Regions from separate parts of the Paenibacillus sp. FSL R5-0923 genome, predicted to be linked through region 1. Evidence: predicted binding sites of a transcription regulator. Region 1 holds the regulator's gene; each other region holds the start of a gene.

Region 1 (6,234 bases):
CTGCGGCTCAGATGATCGTTTGGCTGACACAAAGTGAATCAGGAGATGACGAAGAGCTCAATCTAAGTGGACGTGGCGGAGATTTTTGGGAGACGGTGGCAAGCGATACCGATTCTTGTCTGGGTCGCTCGTGTCCTTGGTTCCGTAAGTGTTATTATCATCGGGCTAAGCATGAAGCTGGTATTGCAGACGTGGTCATTACGAACCACTCTAAGCTTTTCGCTGATGTTAAGGCTGGGCATCAACTACTTCCCGCTTATGAACATCTTGTAATAGATGAGGCCCATCATCTGGAGGACGTGGCTGGCAAGCATTTAGGCATGCATATGAAGCATTTCACGGTGGCACATACATTATCGCGTCTTTATAAGGATAGTCGAAATGGCCAACTTCCTACACTTCGCCAAATGCTTCAGTCATCAGGCAGTGAGGAAGCTTCTGAATGGAGCGGAGTGATCGATAGAATCTATCCGGACCTGCTTACCGTAAAAGAAACCTGGGATCTGCTTAGTGATAAACTATTCAGCCTCTTGCCGGAACGTAGCGATGCAGCGGCGGGAGAAGCCGGCCAGTTAGTCATGCGGCTACTTCCTACCCGTAAACCGAAAGATTGGGATGAATTGGTTGCTTTAGAGAATACTATGAATCTGACATTAAGCGAAATTATCCGTAAAGGTGATAAAATGCTTAATGAGATGCGAGATCAAGAAGGTCAATCTTCCTCAGATAGTCTAGTTACCGATATTAGCGGCTTATTTAAGGATTTAGCTTCGATACGTGAGCAAGTACGGTTTTTTATGGGATTAAATGATGAGAATGTAGTATATTGGCTGGAGGCGAATGGAAATTATCGCAGTAAATCGCTACAGCTGTATGCCGTTCCTGTTGATGTTAGTACTCAGCTTAAGGAGCTGTTTTTCGACAAGAAGAAAAGTATCGTGCTAACTTCGGCGACACTCTCTGTCGATAAATCTTTCCAGTTTATGATTGATAATCTCGGACTTAATGAAGCTGCGGAAGAGGGGCGTCTGATGACGTCACTCCTGCCTTCTCCCTTTAAGTATCGGGAGCAGGCGCTGTTAGTTATTCCGCGGGATTTCCCTAGTGTGAAGGGGAGTGTAGGCGATGCCCGATTTGTCGATACACTCGTACAGTCACTAGCAGAAGCAGCTATTACAACACGTGGGCGGATGCTTGTCCTGTTTACTTCTTACAAGATGCTACGCCAGGTTTACGATCCTCTGAAAGAGGCTCTAGCCTCACAAGAGATCACGGTGCTAGGTCAAGGCGTGGAGGGGGGCAGCCGTAGCAAGCTGATCCGCCGTTTTCAGGACAGTGCAGCTTCTGTACTATTAGGAACAAGCAGCTTTTGGGAGGGTGTAGATATTCCAGGTGAAGCATTAACATGCTTGGCCATCGTGAGGCTCCCATTTCAACCGCCAAACCACCCTCTAGCGGAAGCGAAGTCTGAGTTATTACAAGCCCAGAAAAAGAATCCGTTCATGAAGTTGTCTGTTCCTCAGGCGGTTATTCGCTTCAAGCAAGGATTTGGGAGGCTGGTACGGACAGCGCAAGATCGGGGTATTGTTATTGTGTATGACACAAGGGTGATCGAATCTCACTATGGGAAGTATTTCCTCTATTCGTTGCCTGGCCCGAAAATGGAGCATATGCTTACGGATCAAATGGTTCCTCGTATAGCGGAGTGGTTGGAAGACGGAGGCGTTTCTTGAAAAGAACGTCATCGATCTTATTAATCACTCTACAAGGAAGGGCGGTATAAGAATACCGCTCTTCCTTGAGACGAGGTGCAGATATTTCGATAGGATTTGAACAGAATATCACTTAAATTAGGAGGTAAATTATGAAATCGGATAAAATATCAGAAGCCGTTGTTCGCAGACTTCCTGTGTACTTGCGTTTCTTGAATGATCTCCAGAAACGTGAAATATTAACCGTTTCCTCACAAGAACTAGGACAAAAACTTGATTTAAATCCTGCTCAAATTCGTAAAGATTTAGCTTATTTTGGAGACTTTGGTAGAAAAGGTATCGGGTATGACGTAACTTATCTTATTGAAAAAATCCGTCATATTCTGAAGCTGGATCAACAATTGAATGTGGCTTTAGTAGGTGCTGGTAACCTTGGACATGCATTATCTAATTACAATGCTTATCTGAAAGATACTATGAAGATTACCGCTATATTTGACTCCTATGCACCTAAGGTGGGGCGGAAAATCAACTCTCTTACCGTTCAACCGATGGAGGAGCTTGGTCAGACGGTTCGTGAGCAAGGTATTCGAATTGGGATAATTACTGTGCCTGATTCAGAAGCGCAGAATGTAGCAGATATTCTCATTGAGTCTGGCATTGAGGCGATTTTGAATTTTGCACCAGTGATTCTAAAAACACCATCGAATATCCGTGTTCATGCTGCCGATTTTACAACGGATTTGCAAAGCCTTGCTTATTATTTGAAAGACGGAAAGGAAGAAACCGGAAATGAAGAGCAGTAAAACGATTATTAAGGGCGGGCGTTTTCTTATTTCGGGAACAGATGAGCCGGTTCTGAGCGGATACATGACTATTGAAGATGATTTGATCACTTACATAGGAAAAGAAGAGCCTTTAATGGAAGATGATGTGCAAGTTGTTGATGGCAGTCGTCTGCTGTTTATGCCAGGTCTGGTAAACACACATGGCCATGCCGCAATGTCATTGCTTCGTGGTTATGGAGATGATTTAGCACTTCAGGTGTGGCTTCAAGAGAAGATGTGGCCGATGGAAGCGAAATTCACTGGAGAAGATGTATACTGGGGAACCTCCTTGTCGGTACTGGAAATGCTAAAAGGTGGTACTACAACCTTCTTGGATATGTATGATCATATGGATCGAGTAGCAGAGGTAGTCGAATTATCAGGCATCCGTTCCGTACTGATGAGAGGCGTAATCGGATTATGCCCAGAGGAAGTACAAAATCACAAGCTTGCGGAAGCGATTTCTTTTGCACGAAATTGGCATGGTAAGGCTGATGGTAGAATTACGACGATGATCTCGCCACACGCCCCATATACTTGCCCACCGGACTTCTTTGTTAAGTTTGTACAAGCGGCACATGATTTGGATTTACCGATGCATACCCATATGTCCGAGACCAAACGCGAAGTGGAGCAGAATGTGGTGGATTACGGACTTCGGCCTGTAGCGCATTTAGAGAAGCTTGGAATGTTCACACGTCCGTCTATTGTTGCACATGGCGTTCATTTGAATGATGAAGAGATCGAGATACTGGCTCGTCATGATGTAGGCGTGTCTCATAACCCAGGAAGTAATCTGAAACTGGCTAGTGGAGTGGCTCGGGTTACGGATCTTCTAAAGGCTGGTGTGAAGGTGTCACTGGGTACAGATGGTGCGGCAAGCAATAATAACCTGGATATGTTTGAAGAGATGCGTCTTGCAGCCCTCATCCATAAAGGTGTAAGTGGTGATCCGACGGCTGTCCCAGCTCCGGAAGCGCTGCGTATAGCTACAGAGTATGGCGCAAAGTCTATCTTTTTAAATGATGTGGGTAGACTCGCTGTTGGCATGAAAGCGGACTTTATCGCGATTGATATAGACCAGCCGCATTTGCTACCACACACAGATCTGTTGTCTCATGCTGTATACTCTGCCAGCGCCAAGGACGTTGAGCATGTATGGGTGAATGGTAAACAGGTTGTAAAACATGGAGAATGTATAACGCTAGATGAGGAAGCAATCCGTCGTAAGGCGCAAGAATCATTTGATGGACTGCTTAAACGATAGTCTAAGATCATAACGAATAACTGAAAGGCTGTGACTTTCTGCGATTGCAAAGTTACAGCCTTTTGTGTTTCTGATAATTAGATCATTGAATTGGATATGAAACTTTGGATAAACACACAGGTGTGTTATATAATCAAAAAAGATATATTACTAGAAAGGGAGCTGTACCTTGAAGAAAAGGAAAAAATGGATCCTCCTGGGGTCAGTTCTGATTCTGCTCCTTCTGTTCGGACTTATCCAGTTCTATGCTTATATTATGAAAGATCAATGGAACGAGCGAGATATCGCTAAGGATGTCGCTAAAACCAGTGCTGGTCTGACAGAGGTAACCAAAGCGCAGAAATCCGTGTGGGATGATAATGCGGTGTACTGGGTCTTAACAGGGAAGAATGAAGCCGGGACCGAGTTGATGGTTTGGGTACGTTTTACTGTAGACGGGAAGTTTGCTGAAGGAACCGACGCAGTATATGCTGAAGAACTAAGTAAAGGGACCTCTGAAGCGAAAATGCGTAGCCTTATAAAAGCCGATCTTCCGGACATCAGCATTGAGCGGTTGTTGCCAGGAGTATATAACGGGGAGTATGCTTGGCAGCTTTTTTATAAACAAAGCGGTCGATATTATTATCAATTTTATCGGTTCTCAGATGGGGCTCGAATGGGTGAAGGTTACAGTTTACCTAGCCGCTAAATTAAACAAAAGCATTATAGGAGAAACAAGCGGACCATTTATGGTTCGCTTGTTTTTTAAATGACATATTATTTGATATACTATAAGTACACGAATTGTGATATACTATAAGAGTAGTTTTTATGTATTGGTATTTAAAGATTCATACGAAAAAAGGTCTGTTAGTTAAGAGTAACAGCCCTTTTTTTGTCGAATTAAATCAATAAATTTAATAAAATGGAAAGAATTAAAAAATAAAATTTTAAATATCTTCACACTTTTTTTCAATATAGTATATACACCTGTGATATACTACTGTTTGTAATTAGAACAGTGTTAGTAGAACGTCAGGCTCTGATGAGCTCTTAGCAGCTATGACTTTGGATCATTCTGTTTACATTTTTTCATCTTTGAGAGGAGGACGTTTCTTGAAATTACGTCTTGTACCTGTACTGATAACGTCTCTACTGTCGGCTATGCTATTATTCGGAGGATTCTTTTTATATCGTCAGTTTGCTTTACAGGAACCGCTCCAAAAGATTGTAACCGGATTTGAGGGAGTAAATACTTCACATATTAGTATTAACCGCGATGAGGTCACTTTGAAACTTGATTTGCAGCCGGGCACGAATTTACGTGATCTAGTATCGTATGTATCCAAAGAAGGAAAATCAGTGATTGAAGGACGTAAACTTAAACTCGATGTGGAGCAAAATTCAAGTGAACTATTGGATGATTACTGGGATAAAGCGATGTTCTCTGTAGCTGAAGCCATGGAGAGCCGTAAATATACGATTATACCTACAGAACTTGATAGATTGAAACAGCAAAATACGGAATTTAAAGATGTGATAGCATCTACTGATATCGACGACAACAATGTGTACGTAAGCTTGAGTAATGGAAAAGAAAGCAAATTTATTATTTTGCCGCGAAAACCTGCGACCTTGGGGGTATGGAATAATGCCTAAGTACCTTAAAGAAATTTTACTCGGATTTATTCCTGTGCTGTTTATTTTCATGGCTTTTTTAGGTATTAATATATTCCCGATTGTTATAGCAGCTGGAATGCTTACTGCATTACTTATAATTGCTCATTTGCGTGGCGGGCTTACGGTGAACGCTGGTGCAGGGAAGAAACGCCAGAAGGAAGGGCCTTCAAAGCTCACTTTTGAAGAAATTGGTGGGCAAGACAATGCGAAGCAAGAGCTTCGTGAGGCACTCGATTTTTTGATCCGGCACGAGGAGATTAGTAAATTTGGGATTCGTCCTTTGAAAGGGATTCTGCTCACTGGCCCTCCAGGAACAGGTAAGACCCTTATGGCCAGAGCAGCAGCGCATTATACAAACTCCGTATTCGTAGCTGCATCAGGTAGTGAATTTGTAGAAATGTATGTTGGTGTCGGGGCTGGTCGGATCCGCGATTTATTCAAGGATGCTCGTAACCGTGCTGTTAAGGAGAACAAACAAAGTGCCATTATTTTTATTGATGAAATTGACGTAATTGGCGGTAAGCGCGAAGGCGGTCAGCAACGTGAATATGATCAGACCTTAAATCAGCTATTGACCGAGATGGATGGTATTTATAATAACGAAACTCCGCGTATTTTGCTGGTAGCTGCAACAAACCGGAAAGAAATGCTTGATTCAGCATTGTTACGTCCTGGACGCTTCGACCGTCATATTCAAGTGGACATGCCTGACAAAAAGGGCCGCAAATCGATTCTCGAATTGCATGCGAAGAATAAGCCTCTTCATACA
Region 2 (6,234 bases), 2.2 Mb from region 1:
GCGGGATGGACACTGCAGAATTTCCGAGAATCCATTACGTGGATCATCCAAACACCAAAAAGATACGCATGAAGAACACACTTTTGAAGCAAATATTTAAACATGTGGTTTTTGCGGTCTCTTCGTTGGAAACAAGACCTGTGCTCACAGGTGTTTCACTTCAAATAGATAATCAAAACATTCGCGTAGTCGCCACTGATGGCATCCGCCTCGCTCAGCAAGTTGTTGAAAACGTAGAAGATTACGGAGTAAGTCCTTTAAATGTTATTATACCGGGCAGCACCCTTGAGGATCTTTTAAAAATAATAAACGATGATGAGGGCAGCAGCACCCAAATCGAGATAGGTCAGAAACAAATCAGATTTATTTCTGATGGCTTGAGGGTTCAGTCTGCGCTACTTGAGGGCACTTATCCCTATGTTGATAATTTAATTCCACAAGTATATATATCCGAAGTGATCGTTAAGACAGAGCGTTTGTTGCGTGTGGTTGAACGTATTGCTATATTGGCTGGTGAAAGTGTAACGCTCGGTGTATATCACTCCGGTATACTTCATTTAATATCCAGGACCGCCGACGTGGGTGAGGCAAAAGAGGAGATTCCATTGGAGTATCTAGAAGGTGAATATTTTCGAGTAGCTTTTAACGGGAAATATTTCAGAGACATCCTTCGGGCGATCGATAGTGATACGCTTAGAATAAGGTTTGCTGGAAAAGAAAGACCACTGGTGATACAGCCTGTAGACATGACTTCGTCCACACTTTTTTTAATTACACCAATGAGGACGCAGGATGGAGGATAGGCATATGAGCTTGCTAAGAAGAGTTCTCTTTGCTGAAAAAATATTATATTAATTACTTGGAGGAATGATCTATGAATCTGTTTCAGATGGGATCAAAGCCGCTTGGTACCGAACGAATCACAGCATTTTTAGAGGATAATTATGTGAGTATCGGATATCCCGGAATAGGGGATTTGGAGAACATCAGTAAAGTGGAGCTCCGTGATCGGATGATTCATGCATACCAATACAGTGAGTTGGAGCTTACAGAACATATACAAGCCATTCAACTCTTCGTACATACGATGCAGGATGGCGATTATGTGCTGGTGTGTGATGGAGATTGGGTACATTTAGGTGATCTAGGCGATTATTTTTACAATGAATTATTTGACACGCCAGACATCGGTACATGCCATCGACGTGGTGTAACTTGGCTGAAAAGTCTTCCTATAACCGATCTAAACGCAGGGATAAAAGAGTTTCTTAGCAGTAGTGGAGTGGTCAAACAGTATAAGGGGCCGATGCCTAGTGCTCGTGTGGATCTGTGGATTACAGGTTCTTCTGATTCAGAGCAAGCGATGAGTAATCGAATGCATGTGGATGAAGAGACATTATCAATGGCGCTCGATATTTTGAAGGAAGCTCTTGTTAGTGAGAACGCCGAACGACGGGAACGAGCAGCGATTGCAATTCTTCAGTATGCTAAGTAGTGAAGAAAGATTTAAGCTCCACATCCTTAGTAAAAAAGCGTTCCATCCGAACTTCAAATATCGGATGAAACGCTTTTGTTGTATCTATCGATATCTTCCAATAACCCTCAGATAAATTCAACGAATTCATTGACCGGTTTACGATAGCCACGTGGTCTGATTTTATGTTTCTTGTCTTTGCCGATAGTGATCAGCATAACCGGTACCATATGATCGGGTAGATTTAAAGTGGATTGAATCGCTTCCGGATCAAAGCCGATCATCGGGCAGGTATCCCATCCTTTATCTTTGGCAATCAGCATGAAGTGCATGGCAGAGAGTGAAGCATTCCGAATAGCCTCATCTCTTTGGAAAGCATCATTTCCTTTGTATGCATTGTTAATCGTTTCTATCTCTGCATCATAATCCTCTTGACTCATAGCCCCTAAAGCTTTAAGTCCTCCGAAGATTTCTGGGGCTTTCAGATAAGCATTCTTATCCCCGAGTACCACTATTACCGCTGAGGCGGAGTGGATTTTATATTGACCGTAAGCCGCTTTACGAATCTCATCTTTTAAATTCTCATCAGAAACCACTTTATAATTGGCATGTTGAAGATTATATGCAGATGGAGCCAATCTGGCGTAAGAGAACATTTCCTCTAGTTCATTCTGAGGGATCTTCACCCCTTCAACAAAATTCATAGCAGACCTGCGGGATTCAATCAAATCTGTAAAAGCGCTCATGAGTTATTCCTCCATATGTTATGTATTTGCTTGTTAATTATAAATAAGTGATATTTATAAATGAACTAACTATTAGTTACTAACTCAAAATAGCACAGTTAATTATATTCGTCAATGATTAAATTCACTTCATTTACATTCAGCTCTCTAAGTACTTTGGAATGTCGAAGAATAATTACTATGTTGTAAAATATTGGGATGTAAATTAGGATATTAGGATACGAAAAATTTAAATTGCTTTTATTAATGAAAGGGTGGGAATGTTGAACGATACTAGAGAGCAGTTGATAATTGACTTGCAAAGAATTGAAGAGAACGATTACGAGCTTAAAAGTGGGGAGCAATTAAGGGATTATGTGAAATTGATGCTTGAGTACATAGGAGATCCACAGCCGAAGCTACGAGATGACTTGATCTATTCCACCTTCTACAAATGGATTAACGAGAAACAATGGTTTAGTGATGCGGAGCTTCGTGAACTACTTTTGATTCTCCTTGATGAGCAGCATTTGTTCTATTACATTGGCAGCAAAGAAGATCAGGCTGTGTTCACAAGAACGTTTTCGGTACTGATCGTTGCGCTGATTCTTCAACGGCATAGGGAACAGGCTTTTTTAGCTAGCGCAGAGTTTACAAATGTGAAGGAAGCGCTGATTAGATATTATGAGGAAGAACTGGATTTACGAGGATTTATGCCAGAAGAAGGCTGGGCACATGCTGCAGCCCATGGCGCAGATGCCTTGGATGAACTGGTACTCTGCTCGGAGAGTGATGCTGCAATAAGAGAAGAGGTTTTGGCAGTCATCCAAAGGATGCTTTACAACGATCAGCACATATTTAGCGACGAAGAAGATGAACGGATCGCTACGATTGTAGCTACAATGATAGATCATCATTTACTTCCACAACAATCTATTGTCGACTGGATTCGCAACTTGGAGCAATGTGGGGGGTGGCCGAGAAGCCGAGGCCAGTACGTTGCTCGTGTGAACACCAAAAATTTCGTTCGTTCTCTGTATTTTAGATTGCTACCATTAAAGAACAATCCGGCAATGGTCGAGGTTTTATTGAAAGCGGAGATGAATTTGAATGAATTTACACAATAAGCATTTAATCATCTATGCATGTATAAAAAATATCGAAAATTATGACTAATTTATTTTAATGTAATAAAAATCACAAAACTTTAGAAAAAATCAAAAACTTTGTGACATTTATAACTTGATAAGTGCTATAATAGAAATATGGCGTTATAAGTTTTTATTTTTTTATTACTATTAAGCAGCAAAGCTTATTTGCAGAGGAGATTCGGATATGTCAGAAACAATCACTCAAACACAACCTGAGCAAGAATCACCAAAATTAGCTGTCACTCAAGAACAAATGAATGTTCTAGAGCAGCTATTGAAGCCTGAAGTTCAGGAGTCGTTAACTGTCTTAGTGGAACAGTTGCCAAAATTAACAGAGCTTGTCGGCGTGCTCACAAAGTCATATGACTTTGTTCAAACTGTTGCTGCGGATGAAGTCTTGAAAAGTGATACGGTAAGTGCAATTAAAGAACTTGCTGAACCAGTGGTGCATTCGGCGAAGAATATGGCAGCTACAGTGATCGAAGCGCAAGATCGTGCGAATGAAAATAGCGATGTGATCGGTGTATTTGGTCTTATGAAGATGATGAAAGATCCACAAGCACAGAAGCTTTTCCGTTTCGTAAATGCTTATCTTCAAGTTGCCGGCGAACGCAGTCAACAGAAATAATATTTTTTATATCTCATTCGTAAGGACGGAGGAAACATCATGTCTAAACATATTGTCATTCTAGGAGCAGGTTATGGTGGTCTACTAAGCGCCTTAACTGTACGCAAGTACCTGAAGAAGGACGAAGCTAAAATTACAGTCGTTAATCAATATCCTACACATCAAATTATTACAGAATTGCATCGTCTTGCAGCGGGTAGTGTTGCAGAAGGTGCTGTTGCTATGCCATTAGCTAAGCTTTTTGCAGGTAAAGATATCGACCTGAAAATTGCAAAGGTGAATTCTTTTTCTGTTGAGAACAAACAAATTACACTATCTGATGGTGTGACATTGTCCTACGATGCTTTAGTTGTGGGTCTTGGAAGCACTACGGCTTATTTTGGCATTCCAGGTCTTGAGCAATACAGTATGGTTTTGAAATCGGCAGCAGATGCTAACAGAATTCATCGTCATATTGATGAGCGTATCCGTGAATATGCGAAGTCTAAAAATCCAGCGGATGCAAGCATCCTAATCGGTGGCGGTGGCTTAACAGGTGTTGAACTTGTTGGTGAAATCGCTGATGTGTTGCCAACACTCACTAAGAAATATGGCGTGGATCCTAAAGAAATTAAACTGATGTTGGTTGAAGCAGGCCCTAAGATTTTACCAGTATTGCCAGATGCATTGATCGAACGCGCAGTGGCAAGCTTAGAAAAACGTGGTGTTCAATTCTTGACAGGACTACCTGTTACGAATGTAGCGGATAATGTCATTGACTTGAAAGATGGTCAAAAAATTATTGCTAACACCTTCGTATGGACTGGCGGCGTACAAGGAAATCCACTGATTGGTGAGTCCGGTCTTGAAGTGAACCGTGGTCGTGCAACGGTAAATGAATTCTTGCAATCCACATCACACAAAGACGTATTCGTTGCTGGTGACAGCGCCGTTGTCTTTGCCGAAGATGGTCGTCCATATCCACCAACTGCACAAATCGCTTGGCAAATGGGCGAATTGATCGGGTACAATCTTTATGCATACTTGAAGGATAAATCATTTGAATCCTTTAGTCCGATCAACTCAGGTACGCTTGCGAGCTTAGGTCGTAAAGACGGTGTAGCCATCGTTGGTGCTAGCTCAACTCCGCTAAAAGGATTACCTGCAACCTTGATGAAGGAAGCAAGTAATATTCGTTACTTGTCCCACATTAAAGGATTGTTTAGCTTAGCTTATTAATTGTATTATTGGAAAACCTGCTCTAATTTGAGCAGGTTTTTTTGTTGATCTCTAGTGGTTTCTACCATGAATTGTTAATGATTGTCCTAGTACGTAGTATTCATTTTTGATATACTATATTGGCTAATATTAACAGGGGAAAATAGGGGAGGATTACGTGATGTTATTCCGACAAAACGATGTCATTCTGTTTCAAGGCGACAGTATAACGGATTGGGGTCGTAATTATGATGATGCTTCATCGCTTGGTGTAGGTTATGCATTGATGGTCGCCGCTCGTCTGGGGCATTTATATCCTGAGAAGAATCTTACGTTCTATAATCGTGGAATTAGCGGCAACCGTGCAGTAGATTTGCAGGAACGCTGGGAGAAGGATTGCCTGAATCTGAAGCCGACTTGGGTGTCCATATATATTGGGATAAATGACACTTGGCGCCGCTTTGATTCTGGTCAGGAAACAACGCCTGAACAATTTGAAGCTGCGTATCGTGACCTGATCGAACGCACGCAGCATTCGCTGGCTGCTAATTTAGTCTTAATCGAGCCATTTGTGTTGCCTGTCCCAGAAGATCGTAGAACTTGGCGCCAGGATTTGGACCCTAAAATTCACATTGTTCGTGAATTGGCACGTGAATATGGTGCATTACTTGTTCCGTTGGATGGCCTGTTTGCTGCGGCATCCGTGAAAGCAGAGCCTGCTTATTGGGCTCCGGATGGAGTACATCCATCACCTGCGGGCCATGCACTTATTGCAGAGGCTTGGCTTAAGACGGTTAGCGCAATTCAAGCTTAATCGTCTGATCATATCACTACATATTTACTTGATTTTATAAGACTAGAACCACTCATTAAAGGAGCAGGTTATAGTCTTTTTTTTAAATATAAGAATTTATATGCTCCATGCTATAAATTATCCTTATATTTCTCGCTTAAACACTTGCCGTCCTTATAGGGAAGCCGAAGGCATTTATGCTTGTAATGGTTCGGAAAGTCGATTTCTTTATATTTATGGACGCTGTTATAATTAGGTTATGTTTC
Region 3 (6,234 bases), 1.3 Mb from region 1:
GAGCACCGAGATGCCAATTATTTCGTAACTCATCATTCAGTGCCCCCCTTTTCCACAGATTGATTAGGATGTTCCTTCATCCATTTCTCCATCTCAACTTCTGCCGGATTATTGTTGAACAAACGTCTTAGCACGATTACACACATACTGCCGAGTACGATGTACAAGAGCAATAAGGCGAAGAATATAATTCTTACATTCGGTGAAGTCGTGGCAGCCTCCTCTACACGCATATATCCACGGATAATCCACGGCTGTCGCCCAACCTCTGCATAAAACCAGCCCAGCTCTACAGCTAGAAAAGCGAGCGGTGCGATCAGTGCGATGATGCCAAGCATCCACTTGTTAAGCACATTGCGTTTTTTCCAGAACACAAACAGGAAGTACAGGACCGAAATCGCGAGCAGAGCAAATCCGATTCCAGCCATTAAATCAAACAGGTAGTGAACAAGAAGCGGTGGCCATTCTTCCTTGGGGAATTCCTCCAGCCCCGTTACCTCCGCATTAAAGTCTCCAAAGGCCAGGAAGCTGAGCACTTTCGGCAAATGAAGAGCCCCTATCACTTCATGCTCTGCATTCAGCCATCCCATTAGAACCAAGTCCACACCGCTACCCGTCTCAAAATGCCACTCTGCCGCTGCAAGCTTCTCTGGCTGATGCTCGGCCAAAAACTTGGCGGACACATCACCAGCTAATGTGTTCAGCAAGCTGAACAGCAAAACGACCGCCATCATGAGATTCAAGGATTTTTTGTGGTATGCGGACACTCCTTTTCTCAGCATCGCAAAGGCTGCAATCCCGGCTAACAAGGCAGCTCCTGTCAAATAGGCCGAGCTTAATACATGGAACACCTTGGAAAAGGTCGCCGTATTCAGCATCGCTTGCACCGGGTCAATCGCTGTGAATTGGCCCGCTTCCATGACAAAGCCTCCAGGCTGGTTCATGAATCCGTTCACCGTCGTAATAAAAACGGCAGACATGCCTGCCCCGGCGACAATCGGAATCGTCAACAGCCAATGGATATACGGATTTTTAAACCGATCCCACGTATACAAATAAATGCCCAGGAAGATGGCCTCAAAAAAGAACGCGAACACTTCCATGAATAACGGAAGTGCAATCACATTCCCAGCCAGTTTCATAAAATTCGGCCATACCAGGGCTAATTGTAGTGATATGGCTGTACCGGTCACGACACCAACCGCTACAGAAATGACAAATCCCCGAGACCATCTCTTTGCCATAAGTGTATAATGGGGATCCTTTTTGCGGATCCCGATGAACTCTGCAATAGCGATCATTAGCGGTATACCGACGCCAATCGTCGCAAAAATAACGTGGAACCCGAGAGTCAAGCCTGTCACCAGCCTGCTCCATAGCACCGTATCAATTGCCATTCTTTACTGCTCCCTTCAAACGCTGTTCATTTTTCGTCATAACTTGATGCTTATGATTAGGCCGGCTAATTCTGGGGCTGCATTCAATATCAGGTTTAGCAGGGCTCAGCGACATCGTTGCCTGTTCGTTTTAGTATGACGTTCCTCGTTCTTTGCTATGTAAAAAGAGAAAAATTTCACAAAGCAAGAGTTGGCGAGCCTGATTTACCTGATACTGAGCAGTCAAATTAATAACGTGACCTAATGATTAAAATCATCTTATCTTAAATTGCAAGTAATTCAATCACAGATATCTCTTAATCCCTAAATGTTCAAGAAAGGGTCAAATCTTTCTGACAACTCAGTGAATAACATAAAAAGAACCCAAAAGAGCTATTGATTCAATAGCGTATATATGATTTCACAAGTCTCCTCCTACTTCGATGTTAGAAAAAAACAATATTTCCTCATTTTAACCTCTAATATATACCCCCTTCTGCAACAAAAAAAACACTGACTCAAATCATCAGTGTTTTTGAATTAAAGCTAATGTCATCTTCGTCATGACAAATCTTTCTCCATTTCATATTGCTCGATGTATACGTCAAGACCAACACTTTGAAGGAAACGTATAGAATTTGTATCTCTTTTGTCTACATTATTGACGGTGATGATAGAATGTCTCTCTCCCATCCAATGGAATAAGGAACGCCCAAATCCCTGGTTTCTTTCTTCTCGCAAAATACCGAACTGTACAACTGCTCCGTTGGCCGATTTTATTACCGCGTATCCACAAATCTTATTCTCTTCCCTTATCGTGACCACATCGTATAAATGCGGATTTCGTAAAATTGCATGAACAGATTGTTCCCAAGAAGGTTCAAAATTCCAATAAGAATGTACCGATGTCCAATCGAATTCTTCCAGTCGAACCATAGTAATGAATGTATGTCTATGATCGTCCGGAAGGGTGACATCAATACGCCCCTTGAAACAAGCCAATTCTCTATGAATTTGAAATCCTATGGCGGTATACGCTTTTATAGCTTTATCATTCGTTTGAATCACTTCAAGCAAACACTTTTGAATATGAGCTTCTTTAAGGATGGGAAGAGCATGACGATAAATTTGTTCGACTAGCCGTCTCCCTCTATATAAAGGAACGACTCCTGTACCAGTATTAAATGCAGTACTTTCGCCGTTACGATCCCCGATGCCATGCATAACAAATGCAACCAGCTTCTCTTGATCAAAAGCACCAAACGACATCTGATAATTAACTCCCGCACCTGCAAATTTATCAGCTAAATACTCCGAAGAAACATGAAATGGAATTACATAATCGGAGAAGGCTTCGTTAAAGCAAGTTGTAAACTCTTGTAATTCAAGATCCTTAACACTTTTGATCAACATGTAGTTTTTTTCTCCTTTTTTTTGGTACTAAGTTCTTCATCATCAGCCAATCTCCAATTCATCATTTAGTACGGCCATAGAAAAAAGAATACCCATCTGACTTTCCAAGCTTAGTCGTCTCCGTTCCGTCCACTATCTTGACCGCTTTCAGTAACGATATAATTTGTGTATTCATGAGCTTTGCATCAAATTTGCCCATCTCTCTGTCTTCACTATCCACGAGCAGATAGTCGGGCATTGGAATGAAGCCAATCACCGGTATCCCTGCTTCAAATAAAGGCTGACTCTCTCCAAACTCAAACTTGTTATGTCCACGTAATAATACAGTACGTGTGCCGTCGGACTTTTCAATAGCTTTCAGCCATATGGACGCCATCATTTCATTGCCCGCATAGGTATATTCTGTACTTATTTTTCCAGTTGGTCTATAGTGACCCGTATCATCGTCCTTCCACTCCATACTGCCTAAATGCTCAACCGTAATTCCAGCTACAGCTTTCATATGGCCTTTCTTGCCATCCCAGAGCTCTCGATGCCCCTCCATCCAAGTGGAAGTCGCCTGAGAAGTTCCTTTGAAATCCGGTAATCTAAAATGGCCTGTCACAAAGGTGAAAATCATCGTACGTTCCGGCTGCTCCTGCTGTAAGTAACGAATCATGGACAGCATGCCCACAGCACCATTTTCCTCCACCACATTTATCCCATCCGTATGGGTATTTATGATAATCGCTTCATCTTTATTTTTCCCGTCAATTTTCACATAAAAGGATTCTGTTGGAGCATTTTTTTGTATTTCCGCTTCTAAAATAACCGTACCTTCTTTGTGCTCCTGGGCTGCACTGATCACCTTTTTCCCTTCCGTTTCATTGACCCAGATCGCAGGAATTCCAACATAAGCTGTAGTAAAAGGCACATACTGCTTTTCAACCTTATCGTCGGATACCCCTTTCCAGACAACAACAACAGCTTTCACACCCATTTCCTTCGCTTGCTCCAATTTAGCTTCTTTTAAAGCTGTAGTGAGGACTAGATCGCCTTCATTTGGGGCAATTTGGCTTTCCATTGGAGAGGAATCCCGCATGTTCATAACGATCCCACTTGGGAAATTTCTGAAATTCTCAATTTCAATGACAGCAATTTTTCCGCTGGCCTGGTCATACTCACCACGCTTCGTATATACCAGCTCCCCTGTTACCCCATTTTCGTCAGTTTCCCCGGAATAAGGAAAAGCTGAAGAGACATGAATTGACTGCTGATCAATCATTAAAGAGCTGCTCTTTTCTTCCCATCGGTCAAAAGTATAGTGATCACGATAAACTTTCAGCCCCATACCTGTTACCTGTTGCTCCAGCCATGAAATAAATTGATTATGACCCTCAGAGCCGGTTGTACGGCTTCCAAAAGAATTCATTACTTCAATATCCTTCAGCATCACTGCTGCAGAATCCAATTTACGTTCATCGATCGTCACAGCCGCATCAGCTGCTAATGCCACAGGTGTTGTAATAGGTTTTGAATAGATTCCAATACCCCAAAGTGCAGTAACGATAAGAGCAGCAATGCTGAATAACACTTTACGAACCACTATCAATGGAGTGACTCTTCTGCGCACCTTTTGTCCAAAGAGTCCTCTCCATATGCCCGCTACGATCAGCAGCAAGATAGAAAGCGCAAGCAGCCAAAATTCTCTTGTCAGTAAGTACAACCCTTCTGCCACCATCGCACTAATTAACACCACATGTAACTTTTCACGCTTCTTTAAAAGTAAAAAAGAGATGCCTAATTCCGCTAACAAAAGGGTAATGGTCACTATCGAGATTACCGTTTCTTTGCCAATGAATACCGTAGCACAAAGTGCTAGGATCAAAAGCAGCCCCGCTGACAATCGTCTATATAAGTTTTCTAACATGACGCCCTCCCATTTTATCTACTACTATTTTGACATTACATTTGTAATGCCTTATGGTTTTAGCATATTGAAAAGACTCATGTAAAACAATAAAACGAACACCAGAATGTACAAACGGAGGGGATATGTCATCTCAAATCATGAATTATACAGTCCGAATACCTCTCAGCATCGTTCCAATAAAGAAACCAACCGTTTGACAAGAGAAGCCATCTGCACGGCATTAGTATACTTGATCCAGGAACAGCCTTTTAACAAAATCACCATCACCGATATTGTGAAGCGTGCAGGGGTCTCTCGAACGGCCTATTACAACAACTATTCCTCCAAGCAAGAGATCCTGGTGGATTTGGTCGATTCGCTTATTTTCGAAATTAATCAAAAACTCTTACCTTACACCAATGAATTAACAGGCAAAGCTAAAGAACCTCAAAAATTTATCAGAGTGCTTTTTGAAGTTGTTTTTCAGCAGCGGAACATCTACAAAGCACTTCAAAGCGCAAAATTTGATGATGTGATTCTGCATTGCTTGAATGAAATGATGCTCTCTACTGCTCACGACAAAAGCGATGAAAATGTGTACCGAATATACTTTAAAGCGGGGGCCCTCTATAATGTTCTCCTCAAATGGATACAATCCGACTTTGCAAAATCCATTGATGAGATGACCAAGATTTGTCTCGATGTATACCAAACACCAATGTCCCAGGAATAAGGGGTATTATCAGCAAAAAAACGTTCACTCATCAATCGATGGGTGAACGTTTTTTATACTCTGTAACGCAATGGGCATAATGAGGTGTAAGAGTGCCTTTAGCTTACTGGCATCAGGTCTTGCTCATATCCTGTTGACGATACGAACACTATCCCCAATCTCTTCCATTGAAAAAAAACAAGGCCGTTCAAAACTCACTGTATTGGGTTGGTGAATGGTTAGCATTAACTCGTCTTGCCAGGTATAAAACAGCATCCCGTGGCCTCCGTCCTGTGCAAACAGCGGTTGAGGCTCATGAATCCAAGGTCCCTGGATATGACCACTTTGCGATCTAGCAAGCCCGATTGCATATCCTGAGCTTGAGTAGCTTGACCACAGCAGCAGAAGTTTCCCGCTCAGCGTTCGATGTAAGAAAGGTCCATCTGTGACATAGTTTTCACCTGAATGAACAATAACATCCCCTGTATTAGATACGCTCCAGCCTGATTGTGATGCCGTAAACATATACTGCGGCGGTGCTAAGGCATGACGTAAATCGATGGATAACGGCATGCAGCAAATCGCACCATCTGATATTTGAGTCCATTCATGCGAGAAGACTATCCACGGTTGTTGATCTTCGTCGATATGCAAGGTTCCATCCAGACATTCCCAGTCCGGTGGTGTGATCGGTGTTTCACTGATGGGAACGAACGGACCCAAAGGTGTTTGTGTTTTTAGAATTTGAACGCCACGTGGCTTGTTTTCTGCCTTGAAGCTAGCGAGCATGTAATATGCATCCTGGTATAGATGTACCTCTGGTGCCCAGAATTGTTGTTCTG

Evidence for each region. Region 1 encodes Rex, which represses fermentation and respiration genes when NADH is low (regulators of the CRP and FNR family bind a similar motif). Its sites were predicted from a motif close to TTGTGAAATATTTCACAA; they were not measured.
Region 2: MKX35_RS22870 (DUF1641 domain-containing protein) is a predicted target of Rex. The motif match lies at 3,385-3,402, and genes of this name have one in related genera.
Region 3: MKX35_RS18730 (cytochrome ubiquinol oxidase subunit I) is a predicted target of Rex. The motif match lies at 1,562-1,579, and genes of this name have one in related genera.

Annotation. Positions count from the first base shown of each region.
Region 1 is NZ_JBBPAT010000001.1:2,897,715-2,903,948, forward strand. Features, by position in the region: gene dinG (ATP-dependent DNA helicase DinG) at 1-1,733, shown strand, start outside; gene MKX35_RS12900 (redox-sensing transcriptional repressor Rex) at 1,865-2,518, shown strand; gene MKX35_RS12905 (amidohydrolase) at 2,505-3,806, shown strand; gene MKX35_RS12910 (cell wall elongation regulator TseB-like domain-containing protein) at 3,976-4,494, shown strand; gene MKX35_RS12915 (hypothetical protein) at 4,902-5,444, shown strand; gene MKX35_RS12920 (AAA family ATPase) at 5,437-6,234, shown strand, end outside.
Region 2 is NZ_JBBPAT010000001.1:5,081,264-5,087,497, reverse strand. Features, by position in the region: gene dnaN (DNA polymerase III subunit beta) at 1-803, shown strand, start outside; gene MKX35_RS22885 (hypothetical protein) at 875-1,495, shown strand; gene MKX35_RS22880 (nitroreductase family protein) at 1,603-2,220, opposite strand; gene MKX35_RS22875 (DUF2785 domain-containing protein) at 2,484-3,326, shown strand; gene MKX35_RS22870 (DUF1641 domain-containing protein) at 3,535-3,978, shown strand; gene MKX35_RS22865 (NAD(P)/FAD-dependent oxidoreductase) at 4,018-5,196, shown strand; gene MKX35_RS22860 (SGNH/GDSL hydrolase family protein) at 5,357-5,989, shown strand.
Region 3 is NZ_JBBPAT010000001.1:4,177,186-4,183,419, forward strand. Features, by position in the region: gene MKX35_RS18725 (cytochrome d ubiquinol oxidase subunit II) at 1-36, opposite strand, end outside; gene MKX35_RS18730 (cytochrome ubiquinol oxidase subunit I) at 33-1,397, opposite strand; gene MKX35_RS18735 (GNAT family N-acetyltransferase) at 1,938-2,789, opposite strand; gene MKX35_RS18740 (hypothetical protein) at 2,851-4,698, opposite strand; gene MKX35_RS18745 (TetR/AcrR family transcriptional regulator) at 4,805-5,413, shown strand; gene MKX35_RS18750 (glycoside hydrolase family 43 protein) at 5,537-6,234, opposite strand, start outside.